3 regions of the Streptomyces sp. CA-251247 genome follow, and region 1 is predicted to be linked to each of the others. Evidence: riboswitches for the same ligand, from Rfam matches in the RefSeq annotation. Region 1 holds a riboswitch; each other region holds the start of a gene.
What was found. Region 1 has a riboswitch for cyclic di-AMP ahead of ACQPWZ_RS17095 (M23 family metallopeptidase). Riboswitches for the same ligand answer to the same signal wherever they lie in the genome.
Positions count from the first base shown of each region.

Region 2: it holds a riboswitch for cyclic di-AMP, as region 1 does, so the genes downstream of both, ACQPWZ_RS22075 (NlpC/P60 family protein) here and ACQPWZ_RS17095 (M23 family metallopeptidase) in region 1, are expected to answer to the same signal.
Region 3: it holds a riboswitch for cyclic di-AMP, as region 1 does, so the genes downstream of both, ACQPWZ_RS14800 (transglycosylase family protein) here and ACQPWZ_RS17095 (M23 family metallopeptidase) in region 1, are expected to answer to the same signal.

Region 1 covers NZ_CP191861.1:3,901,605-3,911,662, reverse strand. Annotated here, with positions in the region: gene ACQPWZ_RS17110 (hypothetical protein) at 1-233, opposite strand, end outside; tRNA gene ACQPWZ_RS17105 (tRNA-Met) at 351-424, shown strand; gene ACQPWZ_RS17100 (PP2C family protein-serine/threonine phosphatase) at 601-1,740, shown strand; cyclic di-AMP (ydaO/yuaA leader) riboswitch at 2,191-2,347, shown strand; gene ACQPWZ_RS17095 (M23 family metallopeptidase) at 2,359-3,399, shown strand; gene ACQPWZ_RS17090 (PrsW family intramembrane metalloprotease) at 3,534-4,880, opposite strand; gene trmB (tRNA (guanosine(46)-N7)-methyltransferase TrmB) at 5,036-5,812, opposite strand; gene lhgO (L-2-hydroxyglutarate oxidase) at 6,308-7,516, opposite strand; gene ACQPWZ_RS17075 (MFS transporter) at 7,614-9,035, opposite strand; gene ACQPWZ_RS17070 (asparagine synthase-related protein) at 9,741-10,058, shown strand, end outside.
Region 2 covers NZ_CP191861.1:4,968,864-4,978,921, reverse strand. Annotated here, with positions in the region: gene ACQPWZ_RS22100 (DUF5691 domain-containing protein) at 1-1,375, shown strand, start outside; gene ACQPWZ_RS22095 (cobalamin B12-binding domain-containing protein) at 1,629-2,042, opposite strand; gene ACQPWZ_RS22090 (esterase/lipase family protein) at 2,416-3,393, shown strand; gene ACQPWZ_RS22085 (M23 family metallopeptidase) at 3,629-5,257, shown strand; gene pcrA (DNA helicase PcrA) at 5,367-7,844, opposite strand; cyclic di-AMP (ydaO/yuaA leader) riboswitch at 8,196-8,359, shown strand; gene ACQPWZ_RS22075 (NlpC/P60 family protein) at 8,362-9,531, shown strand; gene ACQPWZ_RS22070 (hypothetical protein) at 9,631-9,984, opposite strand.
Region 3 covers NZ_CP191861.1:3,381,414-3,391,471, reverse strand. Annotated here, with positions in the region: gene ACQPWZ_RS14825 (hypothetical protein) at 35-556, shown strand; gene ACQPWZ_RS14820 (SurA N-terminal domain-containing protein) at 742-1,392, shown strand; gene ACQPWZ_RS14815 (nucleoside triphosphate pyrophosphohydrolase) at 1,412-2,386, shown strand; gene ACQPWZ_RS14810 (cytochrome P450 family protein) at 2,383-3,618, shown strand; gene ACQPWZ_RS14805 (transglycosylase family protein) at 3,751-4,680, shown strand; cyclic di-AMP (ydaO/yuaA leader) riboswitch at 4,943-5,117, shown strand; gene ACQPWZ_RS14800 (transglycosylase family protein) at 5,122-5,784, shown strand; gene eno (phosphopyruvate hydratase) at 6,051-7,337, shown strand; gene ACQPWZ_RS14790 (FtsB family cell division protein) at 7,498-7,968, shown strand; gene ACQPWZ_RS14785 (DUF501 domain-containing protein) at 8,018-8,614, shown strand; gene ACQPWZ_RS14780 (exopolyphosphatase) at 8,611-9,540, shown strand; gene ACQPWZ_RS14775 (NAD(P)/FAD-dependent oxidoreductase) at 9,860-10,058, shown strand, end outside.

The DNA.
Region 1 (10,058 bases):
CCGGGGGGATCGATGACCAGCAGCTGGGCGCGGGGGAGGGGGCTGTTCGCCAGTGCGCCCGCCAGCCTGTCGTCCGGCGCGCCGGGCTGGAGCATGTACGCGGCCAGGCCGATCGCGGGCGCCATCAGCGCGGCGGCGGCCCGGACGAGCGGGCCGCCCCTTCGACGCACGAGCGGGCGGACTCTTCGATGCACGAGCGGGCGGACGATCGGCGGACGTACGTTCGTCGGCACGGACTGTTTCCCCCTCATGCGCGAGATGGTGACCCACCGGAAACGTGAGCGACAGAGCGGGGGCGCCATCAATTGGAGTTGATCTTGCTCCGGATGGCGTAGAGTGGTGTTTACCGACGCGGGGTGGAGCAGCTCGGTAGCTCGCTGGGCTCATAACCCAGAGGTCGCAGGTTCAAATCCTGTCCCCGCTACTGAAACAGCGGCCCGGCACTCGTCTCGAGTGCCGGGCCGCTGTTGTTTCCCCGTCTGCGGGCCCGCGTTTCGCCCGGTTGGCCGACGGAGAGTCGCTCAGCGGCGCGGCTCCGGACAGCCTGGGTAGGGCGCGGTACCGTCCGCAGCCGTGGGCGGACCGGGGAGGAGAGCACCGTTGGCGCAGTTCCAGCAGAGTCGCGTGTACGGCGCCCGCCGCTTCCTCCGCGCCCTGCCCACGCTGATGATCATCGGTGGGCTGGTCTTCGACCTGGCGACTCCGGCGCAGTTCACGGCCGTGCCGCTGTTCGCCGCCGCCCCGCTGGTCGCCGCTCCGTTCTTCTCCTGGCTCACCACGCTGGTGACGGGTATCACGGCGACCCTCGCGGTACTGGGGCTGCACTTCTACAACCAGACCGCCGACGAGGTCACGGCGTACACCGAGGTCTTCACGCTCATCACCGTCTCCGGACTCGCGCTGCTCATCAACACCGTCGTCAGACGGAGCGGGGAGCGGCTCGCCTCCGCCCGGGTCATCGCCGAGACCGCGCAGCGTGCCGTGCTGCCCACGCCCGCCGACCGGATCGGCGGGCTGCACGTCGCGGCACGGTACGAGGCCGCGCTCGCCGACGCGTTCATCGGCGGCGACCTGTTCGCCGTGCAGGAGACGGCCTTCGGGGTGCGGCTGGTGGTCGGCGACGTACGCGGCAAGGGGCTGGAGGCCGTCGAGACGGTGGCCGTCGTCATCGGCGCGTTCCGGGAGGCGGCCGAACAGGAGAGCTCTCTGGAGGGCGTCGCCCAGCGCCTGGAGCGGGCGCTGGCGCGCGAGGGCACGCGCCGGGACAGCCTGGACGCGGTCGAGGGCTTTACCACCGCCGTACTGGGGGAGATCCCGCGCGGCGCCGGAATCGTCCGGCTGGTGAACCGTGGCCACCCGGAACCCATCATCCTGTACGCCAACGGCGACCTGGAATTCCTGGAGCCGTCGAGGGCCGCGCTGCCGCTGGGCATGGGCGACCTGGAGGCCTGGCCGGACCAGGCGGTGGAGTATCCGCTGCCGACGGGGGCGACGTTGCTGCTCTACACGGACGGTGTCAGCGAGGCGCGCAACGCGGCCGGTGAGTTCTACGATCCCGGCGCGCGGCTCTCCGGACGGCTTTTTCCCGGGCCCGACGAACTGCTCGACGCGCTCGTCGACGACGTGCGCCGGTACACCGGCGGCGGCTCGAAGGACGACATGGCGCTGCTGGCAGTCGCCCGGCCGGCGGAGGGGCAGCCGGAGCGCCGTAGGACGGTGCCGGTCGTGCCGCCCGCGTGAGGGGCGCCCGGGCTCCGCGTCACCGTCTCGGGTGTCTCGCCGCATGAGGCTGTGCGAGTCGGGCGGTGGACCGCGGAACTGTCGGTGGGCCTGCGCCGGATGAGCCGTGTGCGTGGGCCGCGGAACGGCTCGGTGGGCTCGCCCGGATGAGCCGTGTGGGCGGTCTCGGGCACTCGCGGACCCTCCCGGGTGTCTCGTCTGCTCGGCCCGCTCGGGCACCCGTGCACGCTGCGTAGTGGGAAGATCCCCCTCCGCATACCATTTGACGACCCGTCAGTAATGTGACGACACCCGAAGGGCGATCAAGTCGCCCGAATCCGGCCGCTTGTGTCCCGATTGGTCCCGTGGGAAGTCGTTAACGATCACCCGGAACAGCTTGGAATACGGTCCTCGCGTCTATTAACGTTCGATAACGCAGCGCGGTCGTCCCAGCCGTCGTCAGGACGGCGCCGTGCGCGTGCGCCGAATTCCGCAAGGGAACCGGGGAACCAATCCTTGGGGTGAATCGGGCACCTTCCACCGCGACTTCCGCGGCGGGTGGCGCTCGTAGGAGACCTTCCTGCTCCGAACCCGTCAGCTAACCCGGTAGGCGAGAAGGAAGGAAAGGAGCACGCCTCAGTGGCGTCCAACAGGCCTGCCCCAGAAGCACCCTTCGCCAATGACTTCTTCGGTGCGGAGGGCGCGGAGCGGTCCCTCGAAGAGTGGAACCCCACCGAGGACTCCGTCCGTCCGGTGCGCGGTCGGCACCGTGTCGCCAAGCAGCGCGGCGGACTTGCCCGAAGCTCCACCGTGCTCGGCGTCGGCGTGATCGCCGCGGTCGGCGCGGGCGGCATCGCGACCGCGCAGGACAAACCCGCGGTCTCCATATCCCTTCCCGACGCGCTCTCGGACAATCTGCCCGACGCCAAGTCTCTTCCCGGCGTCGGTTCTTTCATGTCCGACGACTCCTCGGAGGTCGTGGACGAGGCGGCCACGTACTCGGCGATGGGCATCGCCTACGCCGACACCGCCTCCGACAGCGACCAGGGCGGCGCCGGCGAGGCGCTGCGCTCCCGCATCCTCCAGCAGGCCGAGCAGCAGGAGGCCAAGGCGGTCGCCTCGGCCAAGGCGGCAGCCGCGAAGGCCGCGGCGGACAAGGCCGAGGCCGCGGCGAAGAAGAAGGCGGAAGAGGCGGCAGCGAAGGTCGCCGCCGCGAAGAAGAAGGCCGAGGAGGAGGCGAAGGCCAAGGCGGAGGCCGCGCGTCTCGCGCAGCTGGCCAAGAGCTACTCGCTCCCCACCTCCTCGTACACGATCACTTCCACGTACGGCGAGTCCGGCTCCCTGTGGTCCTCGGGCCAGCACACCGGCCTGGACTTCGCCGCCCCGACGGGTACGCCCGCCAAGGCCGTTCACAACGGCACCGTGAAGTCGGCGGGCTGGTCCGGCTCGTACGGCTACCGCATCGTTCTCGAACTCGAGGACGGCACCGAGGTCTGGTACGCGCACCTGTCGTCGATGACCGCGAGCGCCGGCCAGAAGGTGGCGACGGGCGAGACGATCGGCCGCGTCGGCGCCACGGGCAATGTGACGGGCGCGCACCTGCACCTCGAGGTCCACACCCCCGGCGGCTCGGGCTTGGACCCGATGGCCTGGCTGCGGGACAAGGGCCTGACTCCCTGATCCTGCGGGACCGTTCCCGCGAATCTCGGTCCCCGGCAGTCCTGGCGCTCACCCCCCGACGCCAGGACTGCCGGTTTTTGTTGCACTCGGTTCTCAGGGTTGCGGGCGGGATTCCGGCGCCTACCGGTGCGCGGTCAGGTCCGGTACGGGTTGTACGCGCCGTAGTCGCGGTGCGGAGGCGGCGCGTGCACCCGCCCGGTGGCCCGTGCCGCGTACGTCAGCGCCGGCGCCGCCACGTCCCTGCGCTGCCACAGGTGGTGCAGCAGCTCCTGCTCGCGCTCCACGAAGTCCGGGTCCGCCGCGCCCCGGTGGGCCCGGTGGCGCAGGAACGCCAGCGAGGTCGCGAAGTGCTGGTACTCCGACACCGCGTGCGCCGCGGTCGGCCCGTGCATGCGCCGGGCCACATCCCGGGCGAGGGTGCGCGCCCGCATCGACGACAGCGCGGGCGGCTGGTCCGCCGACAGCCAGCCGGCCGCGGCGTAGGCCGGCAACTCGGCGGCTATCGTCCGCAGTTCCCGTTGCCGGCTCCATATCGTGAGCCAGGTCAGCAGCCCGAAGACGGGCACCATGAACGCTCCGTACACGAGATAGAAGCCCCACGGGCCGAACAGGGACGTCGAGCCGTTCCACAGCGCGTGCATGCCCATCGCCAGCGCGAGTCCGAGCAGCGGCAGCACGATGCGCCGGACGCGCATGCGCCGTGAGGCCAGCGCGGCGACGCCGAAGCCGATACCGGTCAGCACCGTGAAGAGCGGGTGCGCGAACGGGGACATGACGATCCGTACGAAGAACGTCGCCGCGGTCACCGAGGCGATCCCGGAGAAGCCCATCTGCTGGTCCTCGCCGAAGGCGTTGCCCAGATAGAGGATGTTCTCGGTGAACGCGAAGCCCGTCGCGGTGAACCCGGCGGCCACGACGCCGTCGACGATGCCGCGGAAGTCCTGTCTGCGGAAGCGGAAGAGCAGCAGGATCGCCGCGGCCTTCGCGCTCTCCTCGACGACCGGCGCGATGACCGTCGCGCCCAGCGTGTCCGCGCCCGTGGGGTCCGCTGTGGCGGTGGCTATCCATTGCGTCGCGAAGGTGTTGGCGATGATCGCCACGAGGGCGGCGGCGAACGCGCCCCAGGCGAAGGCGAACAGGAGATTCCGCCAGGGGCCCGGCTCGACCCGGTCCAGCCAGCGGAACGCGGCGGTGAGCAGAGGCACCGGCAGGGTCGCCAGGCCGAGGCCGACCAGGAAGCCCTGGGTGCCGGTCTGCTCCCGTACGAGCGACAGGATGACGAGGCCCGAGAGGGCGAGGAGCGTGATCAGCACCCCTGCCCGGACGGCCTTGCTGTGCCAGAACCGGGAGACACGGCGGGGCTTGTAGCGCCACCGGGCACGCTCCGGTACAGCGGCGAGCAGCTCGTCGACACGCTGCTGCTCGAACGCCGGGACCGCGGGGTGCGGTGGATGGTGCTGCGGGGGCGACGACTCGGACACCCACTGACCCTAACGAGGGACACCGACAACGGGCGACGGCGCGTGGGGGTTGGCTGCCCTTGGCCGGGGCGGGTGGCTGCGCGCCGGGCGCGCGCCGCCGTTCTGTCGGCGTTTCGTCCGGCGTTTCGTCCGGCGCACGCCGCCGTTCGCCGGAGTCAGGCTCCTGCGGTGCGGCGGAACAGCAGGTCGTGCACCTTGTGGCCCTTGTCGATGCCCTGGCCCTCGAACCGCGTGAGCGGCCGGGAGTCGGGGCGTGGCGCGAAACCGCCGTGCTCCTGGGTGTTCTCGAAGTCCGGATGGGCCGAGAGCACCTCGAGCATCTGCTCCGCGTACGACTCCCAGTCCGTGGCGCAGTGCACGACAGCGCCGGGCTTCAGCGAGCCGGCGACGAGGCTGAGGAACTCGGGCTGGATCAGGCGGCGCTTGTGGTGCCGCTTCTTGGGCCAGGGGTCGGGGAAGTAGACGCGCAGACCGTCGAGCGAGCGGGGGGCGAGCATCTCGCGGAGGAGGATGATCGCGTCGCCGTTGGCGACCCGGATGTTGGAGAGGCCGTTGCGCTCGGCGAGGGCGAGGAGGTTGCCCTGGCCGGGGGTGTGGACGTCGACGGCGAGGATGCCGGTGGTGGGGTCGGCGGCTGCCATCTGGGCGGTGGCCTCGCCCATGCCGAAGCCGATCTCGAGGACGACGGGCAGCCCGTCGAACATGGCCTCCAGGTCGAGGACGCGGTGCCCGTCGATGTCGAAGCCCCAGATGGGCCAGAGCCGCTGGAGAGCATCGCCCTGCCCGGCGGTGACACGACTGCGCCGCGGCTGAAAACTGCGAATGCGCCGCTCGTGGTGCGACCCGGCGGGGTCGGGAGTGGGCCCATCGGGGAACCGGGGGGCGCGGCGGTCGCGGATGGGCTGGGGGGCGGGTTCTTGGGACTCAGACACAGTGAGGGTGATTTTACGCGGTGCGGGTTGTTGGGCGGTGCGGGTCCCTGGGGGCCTGGGCCTTGGGGCGGCGGGTTCGTGTGCGGCGTCGGGTTTCCTGGGGCGGGGCCTGCGTGCTTGAGCCTCGGGTTCTTGTGCGGCGGCGGGTCCGGGGGCCCTCCGGGCTCGACTCCTCGGGGTCGGCGGCGTACAGCTGCGATGCATCGAGTACCCGGGTCTTGCGCCGATCCCCTGCGGGGCCGACCCTGCACGCCCCCTCCCGGGCGGTCGAGGACGCGACCCGTTGATACGCACCCGGAAGCGAACCTGAGCCTGTTCGGATGCAGCGGATGAGATGCGGCGCGAAGCTGCCGTAGCCAAGGGGGCGTGGGGCGCCGGCCCCACATGAACCCTGCTCCCCCCGCGGACAGGTGGGGTCGCCCGGACCGGGCCCTGCAACCGGCAGGAACGGGCCCGGCGGCGCGACCCTGCCGTAGCCAGGGGCGTGGGGTGCGGCTACCCCGACAGTGCCCGCAGCGCCCTGCGGGCCACCTCGCGGCCGATCGGGAGCGAGGCCGTCGCCGCCGGGGACGGGGCGTTCAGGACGTGGACCGTGCGGGGGGACTCGCGGATCAGGAAGTCGTCCGCCAGCGTGCCGTCCCGCAGGACCGCCTGGGCGCGGACTCCCGCCGGGGCGCGGCGGAGGTCCGATTCCGTGACCGAGGGCAGCAGGCGGCGGACCGCCGTGGTGAAGGCGCGCTTCGAGAGCGAGCGGTGCAGTTCGCCCGCGCCGTACCGCCAGTGGCGTTGGGCGATCCGCCAGGAGCCCGGCCAGGTCAGGGTGGTCGCCAGGTCGCGAGGGCGCAGGGTGGACCAGTCGTAGCCCTCGCGGGCCAGCGCCGGCACCGCGTTCGGGCCGACGTGGACCCCGCCGTCGATCCCGCGTGTCAGATGCACCCCGAGGAACGGGAACGCCGGGTCCGGCACCGGATAGACCAGTCCCCGGACGAGCGAGGGGTCCGCCAGCTCGTAGTACTCGCCGCGGAAGGGGATGATCCGCATGTCCGGCTCGTCGCCCGTCATCCGGGCCACCCGGTCGCACTGGAGACCCGCGCAGTTGACCATCGCCCGCGCTCTGAGCACCGTGCCGGAGGACGTGCGTACGGCGACTCCGAAGGCGCGGCGGTCGATCGCCGTGACCTCCTCGCCGCAGCGGATGTCGGCGTCCGACGCGGCCGCCAGCTGCGCCGCCACCGCACCGAAGTCGCAGATCCCCGTCGTGCCCACCTGGATCGCCGCGAGCCCGCGGACCTCCGGTTCGTGCTCCATGATCTGCGCGGGGCCCAGCTCCCGTACCGGAATGCCGTTCTCCCGGCCGCGCTGGACCAGCGCGTGCAGCCGGGGCAGCTCGGCGCGGCCGGTGGCGACGATCAGCTTGCCCGTGACCTGGTGGGCGATGCCGTACTCCGCGCAGAACTTGACCATCTCCGCCGCCCCGCGCACCGCGAAGCGCGCCTTCAGCGACCCCGGCCGGTAGTAGATCCCGCTGTGGATCACCCCGCTGTTCCGCCCGGTCTGGTGGCGCGCCGTCCCCGGCTCCTTCTCCAGGACGATCACCCGGGTCCCCGGGGCCGCGCGCGTGAGGGCGTACGCCGTCGACAGGCCGACGATCCCGCCGCCGATCACCAGCACGTCGCAGTCGAAGCTCTGCCCGGACGCCGTCACCGCGTCACCTCCCACCCCGATAGTGCACTGGCCCGCTGACAATGCCGTTAAACCAGCTGAAACAGGGAGGCGTGTACGCAGTCACATCCGCTCGGGTCTACGCGGGCGCCATCAGCAGCGGCCTCGCCCGCTCCCGGAGCTCCACGACCCGCGGTTCGTCGCCGTACGGTTCCAGCCGGTGCAGCAGGTCCCGTACGTACTCCGTGGTCCGTGCCGAGGAGATCCGTCCCGCGACCTCCACCGCGCGCGTGCCCGCCGCGCACGCCGCGTCCAGGTTCCCGGACTCCAGCTCCGCGACGGCGCTCACCACGAGCCGTAAGCCGTGCGAGCGCACGAACTCCTCCGTCGGCCGCGACAGGGCCTGCTCCGTGAAGCGCCGTACCTGTCGTGGTGCCTTCAGGTCGCGGTAGCACTCGGCCGCGTCGGCGGCGAACCGGTCGTAGGAGTAGAAACCCAGCCAGGACGGGTCCGGGTCGCCCTCCCGTGAGCGCTCCAGCCAGCCCTCGGCCGCCTTCAGCGCCCCGCCGGCCGCGGCCGCGTCGTTCGCCTTGGCGTGGGCGCGTGCCTCGACCAGCCGGAAGAAGCTCATCGTGCGGGCGGTCGCCAGGCCGCGGTTGCGCTCCAGTGCCGCCTGGGCGAGGTCCACGCCCTCGTCGGCGAAGCCGCGGTAGGTGGCCTGGAGCGACATCGAGGCGAGGACGTAGCCGCCGAGCGGCACGTCGGCCGCCGCGCGGGCGAGGCGCAGCGCCTGGATGTAGTACCGCTGGGCGGCCTCCTGCTGGCCCGTGTCGAAGGCCATCCAGCCCGCCAGCCGCGTCAGTTCGGCGGTCGCGCCGAACAGCGCGCGGCCGACCTCGTCGGAGTACGAGGCGAGCAGCAGCGGTGCCGCGTCCACCCGGAGGCACTCGGGGACCATCGACGAACGCCAGTCCCCACCGCCGTACTTGGAGTCCCAGCGGCGGGCGTCCTCCGCCGCCTCCCGCAATTTGGCCACATCGCTGTGGCCCACGCGGGCGGGCGAGTCGTCGGTGAGGGCGTCCAGAGAACGCTCCACCGAGGAGTCGGCAGGGGTTATCAGCCACCGCGACGCGGGCGTCGCATAGGCGCTCACTGCGAAGGAACCGGCCAGCGACTGCCATATGCCTCCGCTCCCGGCCCGCCGTCCCGCCAGGTCGAGGCGGTACAGCTCGGTGGCCGATTTCACCGCCTCGCCGACATCGCGCGGGAAGGCAAGGCCGACCTCGGGGGCCGGGTCGGCGTCCGCGAGACCGATCTCGTGCAGCGGCACCGGGCGGCCGAGCTTCGCGCCGATCGCGGCGGCGATCAGATGGGGCGCGGCACCCTGCGGCACCATGCCCTTGGACACCCATCTCGCCACGGACGTCTTGTCGTAGCGAAGGGTCAGCCCGCGCTGCGCTCCGAGGTCGTTGACCCGCCGGGCAAGACCGGCGTTGCTGATTCCCGCGAGGGCGAGAACGGTGCCGAGTTTCTCGTTCGGCCCGCGTTGCTCCCTGGACATGCGCCACCCCTCGACACACAGACGGCCGCCGCGTCGCTCTGCAGCGCACGGCATTCGTACTGCGTCCTCCCCGGTTGGCAGCTTCGCGGTCCCGGCTGCAAAAGCACCTGGCCGAGCCCTGCGGAATATGCGCCCCGGCGGAGAACATCAGTAAACACAGCGTAGTTCGCCGCATCCTGACCGTTAAGGGGCGGTGTTCCGTATGGCGAGATTGTTGTGCGCTGGAGCAGCCGGGCGGCCGGCGGTGCCGCGCCGCCGTGCTCCGTGCGTGTGGCCGTGCGCCCGTCCGTGCGCTCTGGTCCGGCAGGTGGGGGACCGCTTCCATGAGTGCTGCGTGGGTCGGCCCACTGCGTACTGGAACCAGTGGGCTGGGGGACACCGCCGCCTTCAATCCCCGCGGGCGGCGGACCGGTCCGGGAGGCGAACAGCGCCTCCCGGACTGTCGTATGCCGGGCCAAAGCCCCCGAAGCGCCCCTGAGAATGGCTGAATGACGACTGTCCCGCTCGTTCCCTTTGCTCTGATTTGGGTATGGGCCGCTCGTTCCGCCGCTCGTTGAACAGGCAGCAAATCGCCAACCGCGGGGGCGCGTTCACTTTTTGCGCGCGCTACCCGGAGCCCCTCCTGTGCGCTGCCTTCGTGGCAGCATGTTCCCGAACGGCCGGGGCTCGACGGCCATGGTTTGTCCACAGCCTGTGGAGGCGGCGATGCGGTGGTTGGTGGGGTGGAGCAGTATCGCCGCAAACTTCGGTACGGCCGGAGCCGTCGGGGAGTCCGACGAGGGCCGCACCGTTCACCCCGTCGGTTCGCAGCTCCTGTGGGGCGACCCGGACCCGCTGTGGGCGGTCGGTGACTGGCGCCCCGACGAGGTGCGCGTCGTCACCGCCGATCCGCCCGCCCATGTCGTCGGCCAGGTCCCCATCACCAGACTCGCCGTCCTCGGCTGCTGCGCGGCCGGGGACGACGAGTTGCGGGCCGGACTGCTGTCCGCCCGCGGCGGGGCCCTTCGCCATCTGACCTCGTGG
Region 2 (10,058 bases), 1.1 Mb from region 1:
CCGGTTGGCACAGCTGCTGGCCGACCGTTCCGCTCCTTCCTCGGGAGGCCGCAGAGGTACGGCCCCCGACCTGACCGAGCTGCTGCCGCAGTGGCTGGCCGCGGCCAATGAACAGGGTTACCGGGTGCCGCCGCCCCTGCTGCCCGCGCTGCTGGACGCGGCCCGGGCCCGTACGGACCTGCGGCCGCAGGCACTCGCCTTCGCCGGGGCGCTCGGGCTGTGGCTTGCCCGGTTCAATCCGGAGTGGAAGTTCGCACTGCGGGGCTCGTCGGGCGGCGGCGCCCTGCTGCCGGACGTGTCAGACGAGGAAGCGGTGCAACGGCTGTGGGAGGAGGGCCTGTTCGCGGAGCGGGTCGCGCTGCTGGCGGCCGTACGGGCGCATGACGCGGACCGGGCGAGGACGCTGCTGGCCGGCACCTGGCCGACCGAGCGGGCCGAGGACCGGCTGATGTTCCTCGACTCCCTGCGTACGGGACTGACGGATGCCGACGAGCCGTTCCTGGAGCAGGCGTTGACCGACCGCAGCCGCAATGTCCGGGCGACGGCGGCCGAACTCCTCTCCGCGCTGCCGCACTCCGCTCTGGCCGGGCGGATGGCCGCACGGGCGGTGTCGTGCGTGGGCCCGGACCGCAGTGAGGACGGCAGCAGTGCGTCGATAGCCGTGGAAGCGCCGCACGAGTGTGATGCGGACATGCAGCGCGACGGAGTGGTGCCGACCCCGCCGACGGGGCGGGGTGAGCGCTCGTGGTGGCTCGGCCAACTGGTGGAGGCGGCGCCCCTGACTGTCTGGGCCGAGCGGCTGGGCGGGCGTTCAGCACAGGAGATCGTGGCGCTGCCCGTCGCGGACGGCTGGGGCGAGGAGCTCCACGCGGCCTGGTGCCGGGCGGCGGTCCGCCAACGGGACGCGGACTGGTCCCGCGCCTTGCTCGGTCCGCCGGGCACCCCGCCGCAGACAGGCCCCGGCACGTCGTCCCTGGCCGAGCGGTCGAAACTGCTCGCGACGCTGCCGGACGAGGAGCGGGCGGCCTGGGTCGCGCAATTCATAGCGGCGCACGGACTGTCGGAGGCGTTCCAGTTGCTCGGCGTCTGCGAGGTTCCCTGGTCGGAGCCGTTGGGCCGCGCCGTGGTGGACGCTCTCGACATCGCCCGCGACGCCGGCAGCTATCCGTGGAGCTTCAGCGGGGTGATGGGACTGGCGGAGCGCTGCCTGGATCCCGCGGAGGCGAGCCGCCTCGAACTGCTGACGGCGACCCCGGACGAGGTGGAGGGGGCGTCACCGGGGGCCGGAGGCTACTGGTCGGAGGCGTTCCAGCGCCTGGTCTCGACGCTGAGGCTGCGGGAGGCGATGCGGCAGGAGCTGATGCCGCCGGCGTAGCAGGACCTGTCGCGGGCCGGCCCGTCACGAACCAGGAAGGACGGGGCTCGGACCGGCCCGTCACGGACAGGCGGCAGGGGGCGCGATCCGTCACAGGCCGTGACGGAATCGATTGCGTCCCGTCCCGGCCGTCGCCCACAGCAACCATTCCGGCAGGAGCGCCCCCGGTCGTAAAGCCCACGACGCCCCGGCCATACGCCCTGTGACAGCCCACCCGGGCCTGCCGTGAAGCACGGCCGCTGGGCTGTTCGGGTCACGCTCCGGCAGGCTCGCGGACGTTCGCGTTGACCCACTCGACGATCGACGTCGTCGTCGCTCCCGGCGTGAAGATCTCCGCCACGCCGAGCTCCTTCAGCGGTGCGATGTCCGCCTCCGGGATGATGCCGCCGCCGAAGACCTTGATGTCCTCCGCCTCGCGCTCCTTCAGGAGCTCGATCACCTTGGCGAACAGAGTGTTGTGGGCGCCCGAGAGGATCGACAGACCGATCGCGTCCGCGTCCTCCTGGATCGCCGTGTCCACGATCTGCTCGGGCGTCTGGTGGAGCCCGGTGTAGATGACCTCCATACCCGCGTCGCGCAGCGCTCGCGCGATCACCTTGGCCCCGCGGTCATGGCCGTCGAGCCCCGGCTTGGCCACCACTACGCGGATCGGACCGGTCACACCCATCACTGCCTCCACACCTGACTCCGTCGTCAGTGAACGAACGTTATCTCCAGCATCCCGCACCCAACCGTTTCGCGGAGGTCAGCGAGGGGGAAATCACACATGGGACAAGTTCGCTAAGCGTCGTACCCGTACCAGGCGGCACACAAGCCGCCTACGGGGACGATCACAAGGGAGCCGCTTCAGGGTCGTACCTCCCCTGCCGTCAGCCGCGCGGCACCGGGGTACGGCACCTTTGCCTTTGGCCCGCCACCGTCCCCGGTGTCGATACCGGCATCCGGCGGCGGGCCAAAGGCACAAGGTCGTACCTGCGGAGGCCCCATGAGGGCACACGGGGGACGGTGTCGTCTCCAGCGTGCCGTACGGAGGTCGGCCCATGACGGCGGTGCCCTTCATTTCCCTGAGTCTGCGCCCCGTGCGCCACCTGCGAAGTCTCTGCAACCTGAGCCTCTGCAACCTGAGAGTCCCTGTCACCTTTCTCCAGGCCACCGCCCTCGAGCTGGCGATCCTCGCCGGGCATCTGCTGCTCTATCCGTCCGGGCTGTTCGCCGAGCGCCCCGGGCCCGGCCACCCGCAGGACGGCGACCCCGCGCCGGGCAACGGCCGGCGCCGCCCGGCACAGGACGAGGGCGCCTGCAACCCGCGCCCCCTCGATGCCGAGCCGGCGTCCGAGTCCGAGTGCGCGCCCGCCACCCCGCTGCCGACCGGCGCGGGGGCCGTCCGTCCACCCGCCGTACTGCTCCACGGCTTCGTCGACAACCGCTCCGTCTTCGTCCTGCTCCGCCGCTCACTGGCCCGCCACGGCTGGCGCCATCTGGAGTGCCTCAACTACTCCCCGCTGACCTGCGACATCCGCACCGCCGCCGAGCTGCTCGGCCGGCACATCGAGGAGATCTGCGCCCGTACCGGCCGCAGCGAGGTCGACATCGTCGGGCACAGCCTCGGCGGACTCATCGCCCGTTATTACGTGCAGTGTCTCGGTGGCGACCAGCGGGTCCGCACCCTCGTCACGCTCGGCACCCCGCATTCCGGCACGACCGTCGCCCCGCTCGCCAGCGCCCACCCGATCGTGCGGCAGATGCGCCCCGGCTCGGTCGTGATCGAGGAGCTGCGCCGCCCCGCGCCGGGCTGCCGTACGCGCTTCGTGAGTTTCTGGAGCGACCTGGACCAGCTGATGGTTCCCGTCGAGACGGCCTGTGTGGACCATCCGGACCTCATCGCCCAGAACGTGCAAGTCAGTGGAATCGGCCATCTCGCCCTGCCGGTCCACCCTGCCGTCGCCGCCGGAATCCGGCAGGCACTCGAGACGAGCACATCGCCGGCGGACGCGTCCGGAGCCGTTTCGGTTGCCTGAGTCACGGCCCCAGCGGTTACGGATTGTCGAACGTTTTTCGAACGTAGGGCCAAAGCTCTGCCCACAGTCCGCCGAAACACGGCCGAATGCCCTTTTCCTGATTGCCTAAAACCTGCGGAAGATTGTCGCCGTCGCATACCGCCGGGTACAGTCGCCGCCACTGCGTTCGCTCCGGGACCTGACTCCACCGTGGCCCCTGAACACAGGTCCTGCTGCCGAGGCGAGAGAGAAGTTGGTGAACGACCAGCACGCCCACGCCGGGTACGTCGGATATGACGGGTACCCCTCCGGCAGCTTTGAAACCGACCCGCTCTTCGGTGCGCTTCCGGGGCACGAGGCCGGACACAGCGGTCAGTACGACTCGTCCCAGTGGGACACCGGGTCGCACCAGGCAGGCACCGCCGGTTACGACGTGTACGGCGCGCAGCACCAGGCAGAGCAGGCCCAGCAGTTCACCGAGGCCACCGGCCAGTACGACGCCACCGGCCAGTACGCCACCGCCGGTCAGTACGACATGACGGGCCAGTACGACACCACCGCGCAGTACGACGCCGGGGTTCAGGCCGGGGTTCCCTACGACCCGAGCGGCCAGTACGACACCACCGGTCAGTGGGACGCCTCCGCGTGGAACCAGGGTGCGCAGACAGGCCAGTTCGAGACGGCCGCCGCCACCTTCTCGTACGAAGCCACCGGTCAGTGGGCAGTGCCGGGTTACGAGACCGGCACCTACGACGCCACTGCCTGGAACACGGGCGCGGAAGCCGTCGTACCGCAACAGTTCACGCCTGAGCAGGAGTTCGGCACCGAACTGCTGCCGGAGTTCTCCGGTGAGTACACCCCGGACCACACGCAGGAGTACGCGGAGCAGTACGAGCCCGAGGCCACGCCCGGCTACGACTCCGCCGTCGAGAACGTCCCGGACACGCAGTACGCGTCGGAGTACGACACCGCGTACGGGTCCGAGTTCGACACCGACCACGAGACCGAGCAGCACACCGACGACAGCACGGCCGTGGACGCCGACTCCGTCGAGGCGCCGGGGGACGAGCCGGAGCTCGAGCCCGCGCTCATCGGTGCCACCCCGGTCACGCCGCGCCCCGTCCGCCGGTCCGGCGGCAGCCGCGGCCGCCGCCGCACTCCGGCCAAGCGTTCCGCACTGCTCACCGTCGCCGTGCCCTCCGCCTGTGTGATGGGCGTCGCGGGCATCGCCGCCGCTTCGGTCAGCGGCCTCAGCGGCGGCGAGACCAAGGAGGGCGGCACCCAGAACCTGGCTGCTGCCGATCCGGCCTCGGTCAAGCCGGCCGCCGCGAACAACAAGATGGACACGCAGCTGGCCGCGCTCAGCGCCGATGCCCGCGACTTCGGCGACCGCGCCTCCCGCACCCAGGAACGCCTCGACCTCAAGGCGCGCCAGGAAGCGGATCGCAAGAAGCGGCTGGAGGAGGCCAAGCGTCTCGAGGCGCTGCGCCCCAAGTTCGTTCTTCCCGTGAAGCAGGGCGGCCTCAGCGCCTACTACGGCCAGGCGGGCGTCAACTGGATGTCCCTGCACTCGGGCATCGACTTCCCGGTGTCGTACGGCACCGAGGTGATGGCAGCGACCGACGGCACCGTCCGTACGCAGTACAACAGCGCCTACGGCAACATGGCCATCGTGACCGCGGCGGACGGCACCGAGACCTGGTACTGCCACTTGAGCACCACCAAGATCCGGTCCGGCTCGGTCAAGGCCGGTGACGTCATCGCGTACTCCGGCAATTCCGGCAACTCCACCGGCCCGCACCTCCACTTCGAGGTCCGGCCCGGCGGCGGCGCGGCGATCGACCCGCTGCCGTGGCTGCGCAGCCACGGCCTCGACCCCGCGTAGCCCGACCCCGCCGTAGCCCGTACATCAGCCGGACACGGTCACCCGCACGTCTCCACGCAGCCGTCTGCCGGCCGCGCTCGTCGCGGCCGGCCGGCACCCCTGCTTGCTGCTAGAGCTTCTGCACCGGTGCGTACCTCAGCAGCAGCCGCTTCGGCTTGGCGTCGCCGAAGTCGATCGTCGCCTGTGCGTCGGCGCCCGACCCCTTCACCTCGGTGACGGTCCCCAGGCCGAACTGGTCGTGGGTCACACGATCGCCGACCGCCAGCGAGATCACCGGCTTGTCGGTCGTCCGCCTGGTGGCGAACCCCGACGCCCCGCCGCCCGACCGTGAGCGCGACGACGACAGCGACGAGGCGATACCCGCGGTCGGTCCGGCGGGCGCTGCCATCGGGCCGGTGCGCTTCCAGTCCAGGTGCTGTCCCGGGATCTCCTCGAGGAACCGCGACGGCGGGTTGTACGAGGGCTGCCCCCAGGCGCTGCGCATGGAGGAGCGCGTCAGATAGAGGCGCTCGCGGGCCCGCGTGATGCCGACGTACGCCAGCCGGCGCTCCTCCTCCAGTTCCTTGGCCTGGCCGAGCGCGCGCATGTGCGGGAAGACGCCGTCCTCCATGCCGGTCAGGAACACCACCGGGAACTCGAGGCCCTTGGCGGTGTGCAGCGTCATCAGGGTGATGACTCCGGAGCCGTCCTCGTCCTCGTCGGGGATCTGGTCGGAGTCGGCGACGAGCGCGACCTTCTCCAGGAACTCGGCGAGGGTGCCCGCACCCTCCTCCTCGGCCCGCTCCTGCTCGAACTCCAGCGCCACCGCTGCCAGTTCCTGGAGGTTCTCGATCCGTGTCTCGTCCTGCGGGTCGGTCGAGGCCTGCAGTTCGGCGAGATAGCCGGTCCGCTCCAGGACGGCTTCGAGGACGGTGGCCGGTCCGGCGCCCGATTCGACGACCGTACGCAGCTCCTCCATCAGCACGTTGAACCGCTTGACGGCGTTGGCCGAGCGGGCCGCCATGCCGTACGCCTCGTCCACCCGTCGCAGCGCCTGCGGGAAGGTGATCTTCTCGCGCAGGGCGAGCGCGTCGATCATCGCCTCGGCACGGTCGCCGATGCCGCGCTTGGGGACGTTGAGGATGCGGCGCAGCGGGACGTTGTCCTCGGGGTTGGCGAGGACGCGCAGGTAGGCCAGGACGTCCCGGACCTCCTTGCGCTCGTAGAAGCGGACTCCGCCGACGACCTTGTAGGGCAGGCCGACCCGGATGAAGATCTCTTCGAAGACCCGGGACTGTGCGTTCGTCCGGTAGAAGACGGCGACGTCACCGGCTTTGGCGTCGCCCGCGTCCGTGAGCCGGTCGATCTCGTCGGCGACGAACTGGGCCTCGTCGTGCTCGGTGTCGGCCACATAGCCGGTGATCCGGGCTCCCGCGCCGGCGTTCGTCCACAGGTTCTTGGGACGGCGGCTCTCGTTGCGCTCGATGACGGCGTTGGCGGCGGAGAGGATCGTCTGGGTCGAGCGGTAGTTCTGCTCCAGCAGGATCGTCTTCGCGTCCGGGTAGTCCTCCTCGAACTGGAGGATGTTGCGGATGGTCGCGCCGCGGAAGGCGTAGATCGACTGGTCGGCGTCGCCGACGACGCACAGCTCGGCGGGGGGCAGGTCCTCCTGCCCGGTGCCCACCAGCTCGCGTACGAGCGTGTACTGAGCGTGGTTGGTGTCCTGGTACTCGTCCACCAGCACATGGCGGAAGCGCCGCTGGTAGTGCTCGGCGACGTCCGGGAACGCCTGGAGCAGATGGACGGTGGTCATGATGATGTCGTCGAAGTCCAGGGCGTTGGCCTCGCGCAGCCGCGCCTGGTACATCCGGTACGCCTCGGCCAGCGTCTTGTCGAAGCCTCCCCCGGAGCCCTCGGCCTCGCTGCCCCCGCCGACCTGGTCGGCGTAGCTCTCCTCGTCGATCAGCTCGTTCTTGAGGTTCGAGATCTTGGCGCTGAAGGCCTTCGGCGGGAACTTCTTGGGGTCGAGATCGAGATCACGGCAGACGAGCGCCATGAGCCGCTTGGAGTCGGCCGCGTCGTAGATCGAGAACGACGAGGTGAAGCCGAGCTTCTTGGACTCCCGGCGCAGGATGCGGACGCAGGCGCTGTGGAAGGTCATGACCCACATGGCGTTGGCGCGCGGGCCGACCAGCTGCTCGACGCGCTCCTTCATCTCGCCGGCGGCCTTGTTGGTGAAGGTGATCGCCAGTATCTGGCCGGGGTGGACGCTGCGCGTCCCCAGCAGATGGGCGATCCGGTGCGTGAGCACGCGGGTCTTGCCGGAACCGGCGCCGGCCACGATGAGCAGCGGCGATCCGGTGTGGACCACGGCGGCGCGCTGCTGTTCGTTCAGTCCGTCCAGCAGGGCGGCGGGGTCCACGATCGTGCGCGGGGCGCCGTTGCCGTGGTAGGCGTCCCGGGCCGGGGGCACGTCGAACGCGCCCTGGAAGAGATCGTCCGGGATCTCCTCTCCGGGCCCGTCTCCGGGCTCCTCGGGGTGCGGCGGGGGCTCCTCCGAGGTGTGCTGGAGGTTCGCCAGGAAGCTGTCGTCAAAGAGGCTGCTCATCGCTCTACGAGTCTAGGCCGCGGCACTGACAGCTCGCGGCCGCATTGCCATACGGCCCCCGCGGCACGGCCCGAGGGCCGCGGTGACCCGGCCGGAGCGCCGGGACAACGCGACGCGTTCGACGCCGTACGCCCGGTCCCGTAGCACCGATGCACCCAATCCCGCACGACTCCGGCAACACTCTGCACCTTTTCGAACGCATTGCGTCATCTCGCGAGCATGTCGACCGCCCGATCGATAAGGTCACGAAAATGTATCGGGCATATCGAACATCAACCTTCACAGGAGCCACACGAGTTGGCTAGCGTGCTCGATCAGGCAGCCCGTCCCCCGCGGCGATCCACGCCAAACGGGCAGTCAGCGCCGAATTCGGGCTTTTCCCAGAGAAGTTCGGAACCGGGGACCCACCATGCACAACCGGGGTGAATCGGACCCGCACCAGCACGGTCCGTAGGGCGATCTTCCGTTCCGCCCGAACCCGACAGCTAACCCGGTAGGCGGTCAACGGAAGAAGGAGATGTCGGCCTTGGCGTCGCATCGCAAAACGCGAAGTCGAACCGTGAAGACCTCCCCCGCCGTCGGTTTCACGACGGCAGCCCTCGCATCCGTCACGCTGCTGTCGACGCAGAGCGCCAACGCGGCGCCGAGCGACCCGAAGCCGTCGGTCGAAGAGGTGCAGAAGAAGGTCGATGACCTGTACCGGCAGGCCGGCACCGAGACGCAGAAGTACAACCAGGCGAAAGAGGCGACGGAGGAGAAGCGGCAGCAGGTCGGCAAGCTCCTCGACGAGAACGCGCAGCGCACGGAGAAGCTGAACGAGTCCCGCCAGGTGCTCGGCAACTACGCGGCCGCGCAGTACCGCACGGGCGCGGTCGCCCCGACCGCCGCGCTGCTGTTCGCGGACAGCCCCCAGCAGTACTTCGACCAGACCCAGCTGATGGACCGCATGACGGACCGTCAGCGGGATGTGATCGCCGACTACGAGACCCAGCGGGCAGCCGCCGCCAAGCAGCGGGCCGCGGCGACCGAGAGCCTGGAGTCCCTCACCCGGTCGCAGCGGGCGCTGCGCACCAGCAAGCAGGATGTGCAGGCGAAGCTCGCCGAGGCACGCGAGCTGCTGTCGAGGCTGACCGCCGAGGAGAAGGCGCGACTGGCCGCGATCGAGCGCAAGAAGGCGGACGAGGCCCGCCGCAAGGCCGAGCAGAAGGCCGAGCAGGAGGCGAAGGCCGAGGCCGAGCGGCAGCGCCGGGAGAAGGAGCGCGAACAGAACCAGGGCGGCGGCACGGGCACCGCGCCCGGGGCCGGCACGGGCTCCGGCTCGTCCGACGGCACCTCCACCGCCAAGGCCGCCAAGGTCCTGGACTTCGCGCGCGCCCAGATCGGCAAGCCGTACGTCTGGGGCGCGGCCGGACCCAGCTCGTACGACTGCTCGGGGCTGACGCAGGCCGCCTGGAAGACCGCGGGCGTGAGCCTGCCGCGCACCACCTGGGACCAGGTGAAGACCGGCAAGCGGGTCGAGACGAAGGACCTGCTCCCGGGGGACCTGGTCTTCTTCTACGACGACATCAGCCACGTGGGCATCTACATCGGTGACGGCAAGATGATCCACGCCCCGAAGCCGGGGGCGAACGTCCGCGAGGAGTCGATCTTCTACATGCCGATCCACGGCAGCGTTCGCCCGGCCTGAGCCGGCCGCACACCGGACGCCCGGGCCCGAGGGTGCCCGGGCGTTCTGCTGCCCGGAGTGCCCACGGCCCGGGGCGTTCTCAGGTCCGGTGCAGCGCGCTCACGTCCACAGCGTGGCGATGAAGATGTTCGCGACCGTCAGCCCGCCCACCGCGGCGAACAGCGGCTTCTCCACCGACTCCTCGTCCCGCTTGACGTAGACCAGCCCCAGGATCACCACCAGCACCGCCAGCTTGATGCCGATCTTGAGGTTGTTCACCGTCTGGTCGTCCGCCTGGTTGAGGCCCACCAGCGCCACACCCGTGACGAGCATCGTCAGCGCGCCGTGCAGCATCGCCGGGCTGAAGCGCGCCGTTCCCTCGGCCATCGCCTTCATCTGCGTGAGGAAGCCGCCCAGCAGGGACGCGATGCCGATGATGTGCAGGGCGACGAAGACATTGATGAGTACGTCCATGCGGCGGAGCCTAACTCCCGCCATATCACCCCCTTCAGGCCGGGTGAGCCTCATTCGGCACATCGGTCACACCG
Region 3 (10,058 bases), 520 kb from region 1:
CCGAGCCTTCACACACAAGCAGAGGACGAGTTACATGAGTGCCCCACCCGAGCTGTCGCGCCTCATCGCCCTCTGCCCCCCACCCGCCGCGCCTCCGCCGCGGGTGGAGCGGGGCCTCATCCCTGTCCCTTCGGCACACACAGAACTGCTCGCGGTCTACGGCGTCGGCTGCTTCGACGACTTCCTGTCCATCTACGGAAACGGTGTCGGCAACACCTATCTCGACATCTCGGACAGCACAGTGCGGTCCACAAAGATCCTCGCCGGCAAGGAGATCACCGAACTGCGCGCGCAGCTCGATACCTTCGGGGCCCGTCCCGAGGACCTCATCCAGTGGGGTGGGACCACCAACGCCGACTGGCTGTTCTGGATTCCGATCGGTGAGCCCGGGGTGTGGCCCACGGTCATCGTGGAGGCGGGACAGCTCGCGTTCGCCGTCCTGCACAGGTCGTCCCCCGGGGTGCTCCTGGACGTGCTTTCCAGGACCTGGAGCACCCCGATCTTCCCGGACGACTTTCCCGACGACTGCCCTGCATTCGAGCCCTACCGAGCCTGACCTTCGGCCGGGGGGTACATCCCCGGACAGCACGGCCCGCCGCCCTCTCCTGATCCGAGCGCATCGCGCACCCGGATCCGCTGCCGAATCGTTGGTCGAACCAGTGGCCCAGACCCCCTGGACTGCCTACCATCGATCACCGCAGGACTTTGTGCACCGCCGCACAATCACGCCGGGAGGCTCCCTTGCACCGCCGTCGTCGTACCGCGATCACCGTCTCCGCCGCGCTTCTCGTCGCCGCGCCGCTTCTTGCCGGCTGCGGGAACGAGGCTCACCCCGGCGCCGCCGCCGTCGTCGGTGGGGAGCGGATCGACGTGTCCACCGTCCAGGCGAAGGTGAAGGACGTCCGCACCGCGCAGCAGGGCTCCCCGCAGTCGGCCCAGCTCATCAAGGAGAGCGGGCAGCTCAGCCGGGCCAAGCTCTACGACCTCATCGTCGAGCAGGTCGTCGAGCGCGCCGCGAAGGACGCGGGGGTGCGTGTCAGCCGCAAGGAGATCCAGGACGGGCGGGCCGCCCTCGTGCAGCAGTCCGGTGGGGAGGAGCAGCTCGCCGCCATGTATCTGCAGCAGCGCGGTGTCGCTCCGGGCCAGGTCGACGACGTCGTCCGCCGCGACCTCCTCGTCAGCAAGCTCGCCGCCTCGCTCGGCGCCGGCAACACCCCCGAGGGCCAGCAGAAACTGAACGACGCCTTCAGCGCCGCCGCCACCGAGCTGGACATCGACGTCAACCCGCGCTTCGGCGTCTGGGACAACAAGAAGCTCGAGCTCGGCGACTACAAGGCGCCCTGGATCGCCCAGGTCACCAAGGCGCAGGAGCCCGTCGAGACGGGTGCGTAGCGGGGGGTAGGTTCGAGGGGTGACCACACACACCCCTTCTCCCGGCCGCATCGTCCTGCTCACCGCCAGCCATCGCGTCGCCCCCGGACTGCTGTCCTGGCCCGCCTGGCAGACGCTGCAGGCGGCCGACCGGGTGCTGTGCGCCGATGCCTCGCACCCGCAGCTGCCCTACCTCCGCGAGGCCGGTGTCGCCGTGGAGATCGCCGCGCCGAGCGCCGAGGAGCTCCTCGCCGCCTGCGAGGGCGGCGCCACCGTCGTGGTCGTGCCCGCCGGTGAGGGGGACCAGGCGCTGACCGACGGGCTCGCCCGGCTCGCCGGCTCGGGCCGGGTGCAGATGCCGGACCTGGAGCTGCTGCCCGGCTCGTACGACCTCCCGGGCGCGCGGCTGCTCGATCTGGTGCAGGTCATGGACCGCATCCGTATCGAGTGCCCGTGGTCGTCGCAGCAGACCCACCGCGGTCTCGCGAAGTACGGGATCGAGGAGGCGTACGAACTCGTCGAGGCGATCGAGGAGGGGGACCGGGACGAGCTGCGCGAGGAGCTCGGGGACGTCCTGCTCCAGGTGATCTTCCATGCGCGCATCGCGCAGGAGGGCAGCGAGGAGGACGGCGCCGAGCCGTTCTCGATCGACGACGTCGCCGGCACGATCGTCGAGAAGCTGATCCACCGGCATCCGCATGTCTTCGGCGACGAGAAGGCCGAGACCCCGGAGGACGTGAAGGAGCACTGGCTCCGCACGAAGGCGATCGAGAAGCAGCGCGACTCGGTGACCGACGGCGTACCGCTCGGCCAGCCGGGCCTGGCGCTCGCGGCCAAGCTGGCGTCCCGGGTGCGGACGGCGGGGCTCGACGTACCGCTCCCGTCCGGCGACGGAATCGGCTACGAGCTGCTGGCCGCGGCCGTCCGTGCCGAGGCGGCCGGGGTCGACCCGGAGGCCGCGCTGCGTGCCGCCGCCCGCGTCTACCGGGACGAGATCAAGGCCGTCGAGCGGTGACCGACCGGCCCGAGCTGTTCACCTGGGAGTTCGCCACCGACCCCTATCCCGCGTACGCCTGGCTGCGCGAGCACGCGCCCGTGCACCGCACCCGGCTGCCCAGCGGGGTGGAGGCGTGGCTCGTGACCCGGTACGCCGATGCCAAGCAGGCTCTCGCCGACCAGCGGCTGTCGAAGAATCCCGCGCACCACGACGAGCCCGCGCACGCGAAGGGGAAGACGGGGATTCCCGGCGAGCGCAAGGCCGAGCTGATGACGCATCTGCTCAATATCGACCCGCCCGACCACACCCGGCTGCGGCGGCTCGTCTCCAAGGCGTTCACCCCGCGGCGCGTCGCCGAATTCGCGCCGCGTGTTCAACAGTTGACCGATCAGCTCATCGACGGCTTCGTGGAAAAGGGGGAGGCGGACCTCATCCACGAGTTCGCCTTTCCGCTCCCCATCTACGCCATCTGCGATCTGCTCGGTGTCCCGCCGGAGGACCAGGACGACTTCCGGGACTGGGCGGGCATGATGATCCGTCACGGGGGCGGTCCGCGCGGAGGTGTCGCGCGGTCGGTGAAGAAGATGCGGGGGTATCTCGCCGAGCTGATCCACCGCAAGCGCGAGGATCCCGGCGACGATCTGATCTCCGGGCTGATCCGGGCGAGCGACCACGGCGAGCACCTCACCGAGAACGAGGCCGCCGCGATGGCCTTCATCCTGCTGTTCGCCGGTTTCGAGACAACGGTGAACCTCATCGGGAACGGTGTGTACGCGCTGCTGCGCCACCCGGAGCAGCGCGAGCGGCTGCAGGCCTCCCTCGCCGCCGGCGAGAGCGCGCTGCTGGAGACGGGCGTGGAGGAACTCCTGCGCTACGACGGCCCCGTGGAGCTCGCCACCTGGCGCTTCGCCACGGAGTCCCTCGTCATCGGCGGCCAGGAGATCGCGGCGGGCGACCCGGTGCTCGTGGTGCTCGCGGCCGCCGACCGGGACCCGGAGCGGTTCACGGACCCCGATGCGCTCGACCTCTCCCGGCGCGACAACCAGCACCTCGGTTACGGGCACGGCATCCACTACTGCCTCGGCGCACCGCTGGCCCGGTTGGAGGGCCAGACCGCGATCGCCACGCTGCTCCGGAGAATGCCGGACTTGCGGCTTGCGGGCGATCCGGCCGATTTGCGCTGGCGTGGGGGTCTCATTATGCGTGGATTGCGAAGTCTGCCCGTTGAGTTCACACCTGGGCACAGCTGACGATCCGTCAAGACTGTGACTTTCACGTGATCTCCGCTGCATCGACTTGTGACACACGATCGAATCCGGCTACTTTCACGGTCGTCTCAGAAGACATCAGTTGTTATCTGTAGTCACTCGAAGGGCACCCGCATGCTTTCCGGCCAAGGTCGTCACCGTCGTCCCCGTCAGGCTCCGGCCATCGTTGTCGCGGCAGGGGTGACGGGATCGGCCATCGCGATCCCCCTTCTCGGTGCGGGTTCGGCCTCCGCCGCCGACGCCGCCACCTGGGACCGCGTCGCGGCCTGCGAGAGCGGCGGCCAGTGGAGTGCCGACATGGACAACGGCTACTACGGCGGTCTGCAGTTCGCCCAGGAGACGTGGGAGGACTTCGGTGGCACGGACTACGCGGACCGGGCCGACCTCGCCAGCCGCTCCCAGCAGATAGCCGTCGCCGAGAAGGTCCTGGAGGCCCAGGGCCCCGAGGCGTGGGCGACCTGCGCGGGCATCGCCGGGCTGACGCAGGACGGCACCGGCACCGGTGTCGACCCGGGAGCCTCCCCCTCCGGGGAGCAGAGCGCGCCGGCGACGTCCGACAACCCCCTCGCCTCGCTGGCGCCCTCGAAGTCCGCCTCGCCCTCCGAGACGGCCGAGCCCGCGCCGGCCCCGACGCAGGGCATCGGCAACAGCGGGACCGGTGACAGCGGCAGCGCCACCGGCAAGCACCGCGGCGAACCCGCCGCCGAGCCGACGGAGCCGGAGTCGACCGGGGCGACCGGAACGACCGGGCCGGGCAATACGGACAATGAGCGCGAAGCGGGGCGCCATGCCTCGCGCGATGACGATGCGGCACGCGACGGCGAGGGTGCGGCCGATGAGGCCGGCAAGCCGGCCGAGACGAACGGCGCGGACGCCACGCCCGGTTCGTACACCGTCCGCCCGGGCGACTCCCTGTCGGCCATCGCGGCCGCGCAGAAGCTGCCGGGAGGCTGGAGTTCCCTCTACAAGGCGAACGCGGAGACCGTCGGTGACGACCCCGACCTGATCCTGCCTGGCCAGAGCCTGGAGCTCGACCCGAAGTAGGGGCAGTACAGGCGCCTTTGTCCAAATCGTGCAACTGAGACAAGGGTCTCTTTGCCGCAACTCGCCCATCTTGCCCGGCGGAACGGGGCATTCCGCCCTCGACCTGCAGAAACGCACGGTTCCGGAGGGGCGGGATGGGCGTTTTCTCCCCGATGTTCGTCTTTGAACATCGGGGAGCTCTGTGTTTACGGTCTGAACCGCTCGCCATCGCGGGCACCGCTGACCGTCACGCCGAATCCTGCCGTCGGTCGGGGGAGTAGTCGACGCGTATGCGCCGTAGGCAGGAGCGGGGGAACCAAGGTAAGCGCCGGCCCCGGCAGTTGAAGATGAACTGCGGGTACCGGCTTGGGGTGGAGCCGTGCGCACGACTGCGCGGCCGGGCAACTCACTTGGCCCGAACCCGACAGCTCACCTCGTAGGCGTCGGTGAGAGAGATGTTCCATGCTGTTTTCCGGCAAGGCCAAGCACCGTCGCCCGTCCAAGGCCACCCGTATCGCCACGCTCGCCGGCATCACCGGTGCGGCTGTCGCCGCCCCGCTGCTCGGCGCCACCACCGCCTCCGCCGCGACCACGTCCGAGTGGGACCAGGTCGCGCAGTGCGAGGCCGGCGGCAACTGGTCGATCAACACGGGTAACGGGTACTACGGCGGCCTGCAGTTCTCCGCCTCCACCTGGGCCGCCTACGGCGGTACCCAGTTCGCCTCGACCGCCGACCAGGCCTCGAAGGCGCAGCAGATCCAGATAGCCGAGAAGGTCCTCGCGGGCCAGGGCAAGGGTGCATGGCCGAACTGCGGCGTGAACCTGTCCAACGCCGCCAACGACGCCGGCTCCGCGCAGGAGGCCCAGCCGCAGCAGCGTGCCGAGGCCCCGACCACCCGCTCCGAGCGCGCCGAGGCCCCCGCCCCGGCGAAGTCCTCGAAGCCGGCCGCCAAGTCCTTCAAGAAGGGCGACGGCGAGTACAAGGTCAAGGCCGGTGACACGCTCAGCAAGATCGCCAAGGCCGAGAAGGTCAAGGGCGGCTGGGAGAAGCTGTTCGAGCTGAACAAGGGCGTCGTCACCGACGCCGACGTGATCCACCCGGGCCAGCAGCTCCACCTGAGCTGACCCACCCGGGCCGGCGCACCTGCGCCGGCCCGCACCCCCGGGACACAGACCACCCCGGTCCGGAGCGCATCCCCCGTACGCGCCGGGCCGGGGTTCTCTCTGTTACCCATGGGTAGATTGGGGGCGTTTTGTCCCCAGCACCCGCTGTTCATGCCCTTTTTCGTCCCAGGAGGCGGGCATCGGGCGGCTGATGCCCCGCCGCCGGTTAGGCTCGTGCCGCAAGGCCAATGAGACCCTGCACTCCAAGCGTCACATCCCAGAAGGAGATGCTCGTGCCGTCCATCGACGTCGTCGTAGCCCGGGAAATCCTGGACTCCCGAGGCAACCCCACGGTCGAGGTCGAGGTTGGCCTCGACGACGGCAGCACGGGTCGTGCTGCAGTTCCGTCCGGCGCATCCACCGGTGCGTTCGAGGCTCTCGAGCTCCGCGACGGTGACCAGAACCGCTACCAGGGCAAGGGTGTCGAGAAGGCCGTCCTCGCCGTCATCGAGCAGATCGGCCCCGAGCTCGTCGGCTATGACGCCACCGAGCAGCGCCTGATCGACCAGGCGATGTTCGACCTGGACGCCACCCCGGACAAGTCCTCGCTCGGCGCCAACGCCATCCTCGGCGTCTCCCTCGCCGTGGCCCACGCCGCCTCCGAGGCCTCCGACCTGCCGCTCTTCCGCTACCTGGGCGGCCCGAACGCGCACCTGCTGCCCGTTCCGATGATGAACATCCTGAACGGCGGCTCGCACGCCGACTCCAATGTGGACATCCAGGAGTTCATGATCGCCCCGATCGGCGCGGAGTCCTTCTCCGAGGCCCTGCGCTGGGGCGCCGAGGTCTACCACACCCTGAAGAAGGTGCTGAAGACCAAGGGCCTGTCCACCGGTCTCGGTGACGAGGGCGGCTTCGCGCCGAACCTCGACTCCAACCGCGCCGCCCTGGACCTGATCCTCGAGGCCATCAAGGAAGCCGGCTACGCCCCCGGCAAGGACATCGCGCTCGCGCTCGACGTCGCCGCGTCCGAGTTCTACAAGGACGGCGCGTACGAGTTCGAGGGCAAGTCCCGCTCGGCCGCCGAGATGACCGAGTACTACGAGGAGCTCGTCGCCTCCTACCCGCTGGTCTCCATCGAGGACCCGCTGTTCGAGGACGACTGGGCCGGCTGGAAGGTCCTGCACGACAAGCTGGGCAGCAAGGTCCAGATCGTCGGCGACGACCTGTTCGTCACCAACCCCGAGCGCCTCGCCCGCGGTATCGAGGAGGGCTCCGCCAACGCCCTGCTGGTCAAGGTCAACCAGATCGGTTCGCTGACCGAGACCCTGGACGCCGTCGAGCTGGCCCAGCGCAACGGTTTCAAGTGCATGATGTCCCACCGCTCCGGTGAGACCGAGGACGTCACCATCGCCGACCTCGCCGTCGCCACCAACTGCGGCCAGATCAAGACCGGCGCCCCGGCCCGCTCCGAGCGCGTCGCCAAGTACAACCAGCTGCTGCGCATCGAGGAGATCCTCGACGACGCCGCGGTGTACGCCGGCCGCAGCGCCTTCCCCCGCTTCAAGGGCTAGGTCGTGTCCAGGTCCTAGCGGCTAGCAAGTCGTCCACACGTCCCCGGCCGCGGTCCCGTACCGTGTCCGGGGACGTGCGCACGTAGGGTCTGTCGTTGTGGATCAGGCCGGGGCACACGAGCCCGGCACCAACGACAGGCCCTAGCAGGGGAGGCAGGACATGGCCGCGAAGGACCGCGATCGGTTCTCCACCGCGACCAGGCTGCGGCTGCTCGGTGAGCAGACCGCGGCTCGTGTCTACCGCTCCCAGACCCGGCGGCAGGCCCGTCGCTCCCGGCTCACCGGCCGTGCGGCGTTCCTCGCCCTGATCGTCTGTTCCCTCGTCGTCGCCCTCGCCTATCCGATGCGGCAGTACGTCTCCCAGCGTTCCGACATGGCCGAGCAGAGGCGTCGGATGGCCGAGGCGGAGCAGCAGGTCGAGGAGCTGCGCGACGAGAAGGCGCGCCTCCAGGACGACATGTACGTCAAGCGGCTGGCCCGCGAGCATCTGCACTACGTGATGCCGGGCGAGACCGGCTACACCATGATCGACCCCGAAGTCGCGGAGAAGCGCCGTACGGAGGAGGGGGCGGCCGACCGTCCCTGGTACTCCAACGTCTGGGACGGCGTCGACACCGCCGACCGCCGGTAGACGGCACCGCACGCCAGTAGAACCGTAGAACCGTAGAGCCAAGGCAGGCATGGAAACCCCTCCTCCCCACACCGATCCGACCGAGCCCACCGACGCGGACATCGCCGCGTTCAAGGAGCAGCTCGGGCGTCCGCCGCGCGGACTGCGCGCCATCGCGCACCGCTGTCCCTGCGGGCAGCCCGATGTCGTCGAGACGGCGCCCCGGCTTCCGGACGGCACCCCGTTCCCGACGCTGTACTACCTGACCTGCCCGCGGGCGGCGTCGGCGATCGGCACGCTGGAGGCGAACGGCGTGATGAAGGAGATGACCGAGCGCCTCGCCACGGATCCGGAGCTGGCGGCGGCCTACCGGGCGGCCCACGAGGACTACATCGCGCGCCGTGACGCCATCGAGGTCCTGGCGAACTTCCCGAGCGCGGGCGGTATGCCGGACCGGGTGAAGTGCCTGCACGTCCTGGTGGGCCACTCGCTGGCGGCGGGCCCGGGGGTCAACCCGCTGGGCGACGAGGCGATCGCGATGCTGCCGGAGTGGTGGCGCAAGGGCCCGTGCGTCTCCGCGGGGATCGTGGACGAGCCGGGCGCGGCGGCCGCGGGCACGGCGGCGGACACCGCAGCGGGCGCCGGCGACGACGGCGGCCCGGCATGACGAGGGTCGCCGCCGTCGACTGCGGCACGAACTCGATCCGGCTGCTCGTCGCCGACGCGGACCCCGCCACCGGCGAACTCGTCGACCTCGACCGCCGGATGACCATCGTCCGTCTCGGTCAGGGCGTCGACCGCACCGGCCGTCTTGCCCCCGAGGCGCTGGAGCGCACCTTCGCGGCCTGCCGCGAGTACGCGGACGTCATCAAGGAGCACGGTGCGCAGAAGGTGCGCTTCGTCGCCACCTCCGCCTCCCGGGACGCCGAGAACAGAGGGGACTTCGTCCGGGGCGTCCTCGACATCCTGGGCGTCGAGCCCGAGGTGATCACGGGTGACCAGGAGGCGGAGTTCTCCTTCACCGGCGCCACCAAGGAGCTCGCCGGTGACGAGGAGCGCCTGGTCGTCGACATCGGCGGCGGGTCCACCGAGTTCGTCATCGGCCGGCGCACCGTCGAGGCCGCCCGGTCCGTCGACATCGGCTGCGTACGGCTGACCGAACGCCATGTGCGCAGCGATCCGCCGGCCGCCGCCGAGGTCGCCGCCATACGGGCGGACATCGAGGCGGCGCTCGATCTCGCGGAGCTGACCGTCCCGCTGAGCGGCGCCGGCACCCTCGTCGGTCTCGCCGGTTCGGTGACCACCGTCGCGGGCATCGCGCTCGGCCTCGACGCGTACGACTCCACGGCGATCCACCACGCGCGGATCTCCTACGAGAAGGTCGCCGAGGTGACGCGCAGGCTCCTGGAGTCCACCCACGACGAGCGGGCGGCGATCCCCGTGATGCACCCGGGGAGAGTGGACGTCATCGCCGCCGGAGCCCTCGTCCTGCTCGCCGTCATGGAGCGGATCGGAGCCGGGGAAGTGGTCGTGAGCGAGCACGACATCCTGGACGGGATCGCCTGGTCCGTCGCCGCCGAACGAACTTCGTGAAGTTCTTCACAAGGAAATGGTCCCTGGTGGGCGCTTCAGGGGGCCGAATGGCTGTCGAGGCCCGGCGGCGGGGGCTCGCCGGGCGCGGGCCCGGCCGGTCCGGACAGCCGCCGACCGGCGGGGCCGCGACGGTGGTTCACCTCGGGCCCCGCTCAAGCGGGCAGCTCACAGGGGGTGAACAACGACTCCGACGGAGGGCCGGTTCCCTTTCGGGATCATGACCTCCATCACGTGGGCCGCGCAGTGTAGCAGAGGTGGGTCCACTCCTTGTGAAGGGGCTCACGAGCACCCCCTCCGAGGGGGGTGGATACTCGATGGCATGAGCACCACGGAGCGTCCCCGGATCCTCGTAGTAGGCGGTGGGTACGTAGGCCTGTACGCAGCCCGGCGCATTCTGAAGAAGATGCGCTACGGCGAGGCGACCGTCACGGTCGTCGACCCGCGGTCGTACATGACGTACCAGCCCTTCCTTCCCGAAGCTGCCGCCGGCAGCATCTCGCCCCGGCATGTCGTCGTCC